One region of the Candidatus Clostridium eludens genome, then DNA from elsewhere that is predicted to be linked to it. Evidence: a T-box and tRNA genes for the amino acid it is inferred to sense, from the RefSeq annotation. Region 1 holds a T-box; the other holds one or more tRNA genes.

Region 1 (3,423 bases):
AGTGTGAATAATTTGCTGCCATCATTTGAGGCTGCAGATAATATCATTCCCTCTGAAATTTCTCCTTTTAATTTTACTGGCTTTAAATTTACTGCAACTATTACATATTTTCCCACAAGTTCTTCTGGTTTATAATATTTAGATATTCCTGACACCACTTGTCTTTTTTCCTGTCCTAATTCAAGCTGCAATTTTAGTAACTTATTGGAACCTTTTATATGGTCACATTTTAACACTTTTGCAACCCTTAAATCTAGTTTATCAAAATCATCTATAGTTATTTGTTCTTTTATAGGTTCTGCTGTAGAATTTTGCAAAATGCTTTTTTCCTCTTTCAGTTTATTCAATTCTTCTATTTTTTTATCTACATCTATTCTAGGAAATAATATATCTCCTTTATTTATTCTAGTTCCCGACCTAGTTCCATCAAAAGAAGCTATACTATCCCAGGATATAAGTTCCACATTCAACTGCTTATAAATTTTCTCACTGGTTTCAGGAAGAAACGCACAAAGACATATGGATATTATTCTTAAAGACTCTGAAAGATTATAAATTACCGTTCCCAATCTATCTTTTTTGCTTTCATCCTTGGCTAATATCCACGGAGTAGTTTCATCTATATATTTATTAGTTCTTGATATAAGCTGCCATATATTGTCTAAAGCTTCAGGTATTCTTAAGTGATTCATATGTTTTTCTACTTTTATAGGTGTATCTAGGGCCAAACTTATGAGTTCATTATCTATATCCTCTTTCTGTGTTGGTGATGGCATAATTCCATCAAAGTATTTTTCTATCATGGTACAGGTTCTTGATAATAAATTTCCTAAATCATTAGCTAAATCTGAATTAATTTTCTTTATAAATATTTCATTATTAAACAACCCATCAGCACCAAAAGGAATCTCCCTCAATAAGTAATATCTTACAGCATCTGCACCAAAATGATTTACCAAAACTACAGGATCTACCACATTTCCTTTAGATTTTGACATTTTTCCTCCGTCTACCAAAAGCCAACCATGTCCAAATACTTTTTCAGGTAGTGCTTCTCCTAAAGCCATAAGCATTATAGGCCAGTAAATTGTATGAAATCTTAATATATCTTTACCTACCAAATGTACATTTGCCGGCCAATACTTTTTATATAATTCCTGATTTTCACCGCCGTAGCCTAATGCTGTTATATAATTTGCCAGTGCATCTATCCATACATATATTACATGTTTATCATCAAAAGTTACAGGTATTCCCCAATCAAAAGAAGTTCTTGAAACACAAAGCTCTTGAAGCCCTGGTTTTAAAAAATTATTTAACATTTCATTTTTTCGAGATTCAGGTTGTATAAAATCCGGATGAGTTTCAATATGCTTTATAAGCTCAGGCGCATATTTTGACATTTTAAAAAAATAGGCTTCTTCTTTAGCTTTTTCTACTGCTCTACCACAGTCAGGACACTTTCCATCTACCAATTGGGTTTCGGTCCAAAATGATTCACAAGGGGTACAATACCAGCCTTCATAATTTCCCTTATATATATCTCCTTGATCATATAATTTTTTAAATATCTTCTGGACTGCTTTTACATGATATTCTTCTGTAGTTCTTATAAACTTATCATAATTTATATTCATTATTTTCCATAACTCTTTAATTCCTGCTACTATTTCATCTACATACTCTTTGGGAGTAACTCCTTTAGCTTCTGCCAATCTCTGAATTTTCTGTCCATGCTCATCTGTACCAGTTAAAAGCATAGCATCATAGCCTGTAATCCTCTTAAATCTAACAAGGGCATCTGCTGCCACGGTGGTATATGTATTACCTATGTGAAGATTTGCCGATGGATAATAAATAGGTGTAGTAATATAATATGTTCCTTTAGTCATGTTCATTTCTCTCCTTATCTCATAATTTATACAAAAACTTTTATTAATATCTATTAAGATTCACTTGATAAAAATATTAATTTGCAAACTCAAAATAAAAAAGCCTCTATATGAAAACTTCTTCCATATAGAGGCGCAAAGCACGCTTTACCACTCTATTTCATCTTTACTTCGCAATAAAGACATCTATAAGTAATTAAACTTTAAAATTACTTTTCAATATAACGGTTGCCGCCGTACCACCCTAATATTACTTCAAATGGTATACTCCAGAGCCATGTTCATAAACTATTTTGTCTTCGATTTTCACCAAATTATCGACTCTCTTTGCACAAAATTAATTTACTACTCTTTCCTTCATAGTATTTAACACTATAATATGCCATATATTTTTATGTGTCAATGTTTTTTATTTCAAAGACTTCTTCATACTTTTTTCTTATACTTTTTAAGTCTTCCCAAAACATAGGCTTTTTATTCTCATCCCGCAGTATGGCAGATGGATGAAAAGTGGCAGTTATATAGAATCCTTTCCTTTCAACCCATTTTCCTCTATCCCTTGTAATTCTCCAATCCCTTCCTAGTATGCAATTCATGGCAGTAGCTCCAAGACAAACTATTATCTTAGGCCTTACAAGTGCTACTTGATTTCTCAAATATGGAATACATGCCTTTTCTTCATGTTCATGGGGAGTTCTGTTATTCTCAGGTCTACACTTACAAATATTACATATGTAATAATCTCTTTTCCTATACAAATCCAGTGACTCAAGAGCCTTGGTTAAAAGTTTACCTGCCTTTCCCACAAAAGGTACACCTGTTCTATCTTCATCTGCCCCGGGTGCTTCTCCTATAAACATCATGCCTGCTCTAGGGTTGCCATCTCCAAAAACCATATTTATTCTATTATTACTAAGATTACATTTCTTACAATTTATACATTCTTCATATAATTCTCTCCATTTCAACATCCTAACCATCACCTCAAAGTACCATTATATTATATTATACAACTAATACTATAAAATGAAATATAATCTTTTCATAAAAAAGTATATCTAAAACATAATCCTCGCTACTGTTACTGCTACTATTACTGAAACCAAATCTGCCATTATAGCTGCCCAAAGCGTATGCCTTATTTTTTTTATTCCCACTGCACCAAAATAAACTGTTACTGTATAAAATATAGTTTCTGTAGAACCCATAATTATGGAAGCCACTCTACCTATATAACTGTCAGGTCCAAACTTACTTAAAGTTTCAGTGAACACCCCAAGAGCCCCGCTTCCCGATAGCGGTTTTATAAGTATAAGAGGTACTACTTCTGCTGGAATACCTATAAAATTAACTATTGGTTTTATAAATCCTATAAAATAATCTAGTGCCCTAGATTCTCTAAATACTCCCACTGCTAATATCATAGCCAGCAAATATGGAAATATCTTAATACATATGCTAATACCTTCCTTGGCACCTTCTATAAAGCATTCATATACTTTAACTTCTTTTATTATTCCATAAGTAACTA
Region 2 (3,423 bases), on a different contig from region 1:
ATTGAAACAAAATATATCTTTATAATGTATATTATTTTTATTTAGAATTCTTCGTATATTATTTTCTACTGATGGATTAAATCTTATGTCCGAACTTAAATCCTGTACTATCTCACCTACAGTCCTTCCCATATTCCCTATCTGGGATGCCAGCAATTCTCTACATTCCCCCAGCCTGCTTCTCCATACTTCATTTACAATGTAATTATTCACAATTTCTCTGGTATTCTTTAAAAGCAGGGTTCTCCTGGTGCATTTTTTCTGCAATTCCTCAGGAATATACTTTTTATTATCCTGGTAATTTTGTATTAATTCTAGAAATGCATTATATGTATAAAAGGTTTCTCTCCTCCAACACATATTATTCATATCACAGCTAGAACAAACTCTATCTGCCAAATTTTCTACAAGGGCACTACTTTTATTTTTCATAGTAAGTTTATCATTATTAGCTAATCTAGAAAGAACAGAAGATATGTCAGTTAGCACATGAGAAAAACTATCAAGCCTATGCATAAAAATAGACTTAATTTTATCTGCATAATTTTCTTTTAAACGCTCCTGCTTTTTCTGCCAATCTAATTCTAGTTCCATTCTTCTATATATATTTTGCGGTATTATAAAATATATAATACAACTTATAATTACTTCTATTATTTTAAATTGTGAACCTATATTAGAGTACATCTTTAATACAGCAAATCCTATAATATATCCAGCACCACTCATCCATTTACCTGTTTCTCTAAATAAGCCTGATATAAGTCCGCATAGGCCATAAACTGAAACATAGGTCATCATATCATTAGATGTCACTCCTATTATGGCCCCCATAGCTATACCCCCTGCAGCACCTGAGGCACTTCCTTTTACATAACCTAATATAAGTATAAAAGTTAGCGCTATTATATTTCTGACAGATAGCCCTTGAATAACTGTACCCCAAGTTCCGGCTATAATTAAAGAGGTAGTTATAGACATACTAATTATCTCTTCACTACTATACAAGTGTCTGGTTTTTAATTGATTAAAACATATTATAGAATAATTAATAATAAAATATAATGGGAATATACACATAACTTCAAACATAGAATTAAATGCAGCTACCCCCAGTGAAAATTTAACTATGAAAAACTTATAAGCTAAAAATTCTAAAAACGTGAAGGAAAATAGCAAAATTAGTTTTTTAACCTTAGCAATATCATTGAATATATAATTTAGAGACGTCAATGTAACAGTTACTATACAATATGATGGAAGATATTTTACATTTCCATATATCGAAACATATCCAAGTAGTGTACCGACTCCCGCTGCCAATGCCGGTTTTTTTCTTTCACATAAAGCCATAGATATAAAAAAAGCTATTCCAAAAGGAGCCATGAGATTTACCATCATAACCCTTGCTACTAAAAATCCAGATAAACAATAAAATATCATTTTTATTGTATTTCTCAATTGTTCAGATTTGTGTTTTTTTTCTTCACCCTTTGACTTTTCTGTTCTTTGATAAGTAAAAACCTCTGCTCCATATTGCATTATACCACCCACCTTATAAAATTACTGTTAATAATTATACCAGTAATTTCTGGAAATAAATGTCATAAAGTGAAATGATAGTATATTTTTTTTAGGACAATAATTTCTATGTTTTTCTCAGTTTTTACTTTATATAATTACATTAATAAAAATAAGCTTATATTTTTTATATAGAATCCATAAAATTTTGAACATTGTGGAATATTTTACCTATAAAACTCAAATATTTTGAAATCATAAAAAAAGCTTGCAAAAAACTTGCAAGCTTCTGGTAGCGGAAATAGGAATCGAACCTACGACACTTCGGGTATGAACCGAATGCTCTAGCCAACTGAGCTATTCCGCCTTATATGTAATTTTGGTTGCGGGGGAAGGACTTGAACCTACGACCTTCGGGTTATGAGCCCGACGAGCTACCAACTGCTCCACCCCGCGTCAATTTTGGTGCTGAAGACCGGAATCGAACCGGTACGGGTTTTAAAGCCCGCAGGATTTTAAGTCCTGTGCGTCTGCCTGTTCCGCCACTCCAGCTAGTTTTAATGACATTGGTAGCGGAAATAGGAATTGAACCTACGACACTTCGGGTATGAACCGAATGCTCTAGCCAACTGAGCTATTCCGCCTCATATAGAATTTGGTTGCGGGGGAAGGACTTGAACCTACGACCTTCGGGTTATGAGCCCGACGAGCTACCAACTGCTCCACCCCGCGTCATTTTGGTGCTGAAGACCGGAATCGAACCGGTACGGGTTTTAAAGCCCGCAGGATTTTAAGTCCTGTGCGTCTGCCTGTTCCGCCACTCCAGCAACAACGTCTTACTTTGACGACATAAATTATTATATATGATAAATATTTTATTGTCAACCATTTTATAAAACTTTTTAATTTCATAAAATAATAAAGAGGCTGCCGCAGCCTCTTTAGCACATCTTATTAATAGTTAGATGACTTTTTATACCCCTTACCCTTTGAATCTTGATGCTTTTTAATATCTTGAAATCTCTCTTCACTATCCTTTAAGAATTTAGATAATCTATCTTCGAAACTACCTTGATTATTCCTGCTTTTTTCCTTTTGCCAATCTATTTCCTGGGGTCTTAAGCTCTTTTTATCCTTTTCAGCTTGCTTCATAGATAAACTTATCTTACCATTATCATCAATAGAAATTATTTTAACCCTTATCTTATCCTTTTCCTTCAAATAATCTCTTATATTTTTAACATAAGTATCTGACACTTCAGATATATGCACTAATCCAGTTTTACCATTGACATCTACAAAAGCTCCAAAACTGGTAATATTAATTACTGTACCCTCTAGTATGCTTCCTGCCTTTAAGGTCATATTAAAAAGACTCCTCCTTAAAAATAATACTATATAATATAATCTTTTTCTCTACCATCAGAGTAGGACTTCTTGGATCTCTCCCAGAAATTTTTCCTGCTTCCACAATAATTTATCCTCCATAATTTCTGTAGACATATATAAAGTCTACTTTTATTATTTATTATAGTATAAATGACTATTAGTTTTTTTTGTCTATTACAGGAGTTTCACCTTCATTAATAAGACCTAATTTTTCTCTAGCTAACTTTTCTATGTAAGTATTAGATGTAGACATCTTAATTTCATCCTGTAATTTTTGATTTTTATCTTTTATCCTCATCTGTTCAAGTTTTCTCTCAGCAATTTGTTTTCTTATATTAATCATAGTAATTTGTTGATTTATAAAAATATATACCATGTATATAATTATTAATAAAAAAATTATATTTTTCCATTTAATTTTTATTTTCATTAATAATCACCAGTTTCCTATAGTTTCAACTACTTACTGTACACATTCTTTCTCACAACATTACCCAATATATCATCTGGATA

What was found. A T-box is a leader RNA that pairs with one kind of tRNA and senses whether it is charged. The one in region 1 lies ahead of metG (methionine--tRNA ligase), so its partner is inferred to be a tRNA-Met.
Region 2: it encodes a tRNA-Met, which carries the amino acid that the T-box ahead of metG (methionine--tRNA ligase) is inferred to sense. The anticodon was not compared.

What each region holds. Positions count from the first base shown of each region.
Region 1 covers NZ_JBJHZX010000010.1:91,756-95,178, forward strand. Annotated here, with positions in the region: gene metG (methionine--tRNA ligase) at 1-1,910, opposite strand, end outside; T-box leader at 2,019-2,262, opposite strand; gene ACJDU8_RS08560 (uracil-DNA glycosylase) at 2,285-2,863, opposite strand; gene ACJDU8_RS08565 (spore maturation protein) at 2,951-3,423, opposite strand, start outside.
Region 2 covers NZ_JBJHZX010000006.1:167,556-170,978, reverse strand. Annotated here, with positions in the region: gene spoIIE (stage II sporulation protein E) at 1-1,542, opposite strand, end outside; tRNA gene ACJDU8_RS06160 (tRNA-Met) at 1,812-1,888, opposite strand; tRNA gene ACJDU8_RS06155 (tRNA-Met) at 1,902-1,977, opposite strand; tRNA gene ACJDU8_RS06150 (tRNA-Leu) at 1,985-2,073, opposite strand; tRNA gene ACJDU8_RS06145 (tRNA-Met) at 2,089-2,165, opposite strand; tRNA gene ACJDU8_RS06140 (tRNA-Met) at 2,178-2,253, opposite strand; tRNA gene ACJDU8_RS06135 (tRNA-Leu) at 2,260-2,348, opposite strand; gene ACJDU8_RS06130 (S1 domain-containing RNA-binding protein) at 2,476-2,886, opposite strand; gene ACJDU8_RS06125 (FtsB family cell division protein) at 3,068-3,340, opposite strand.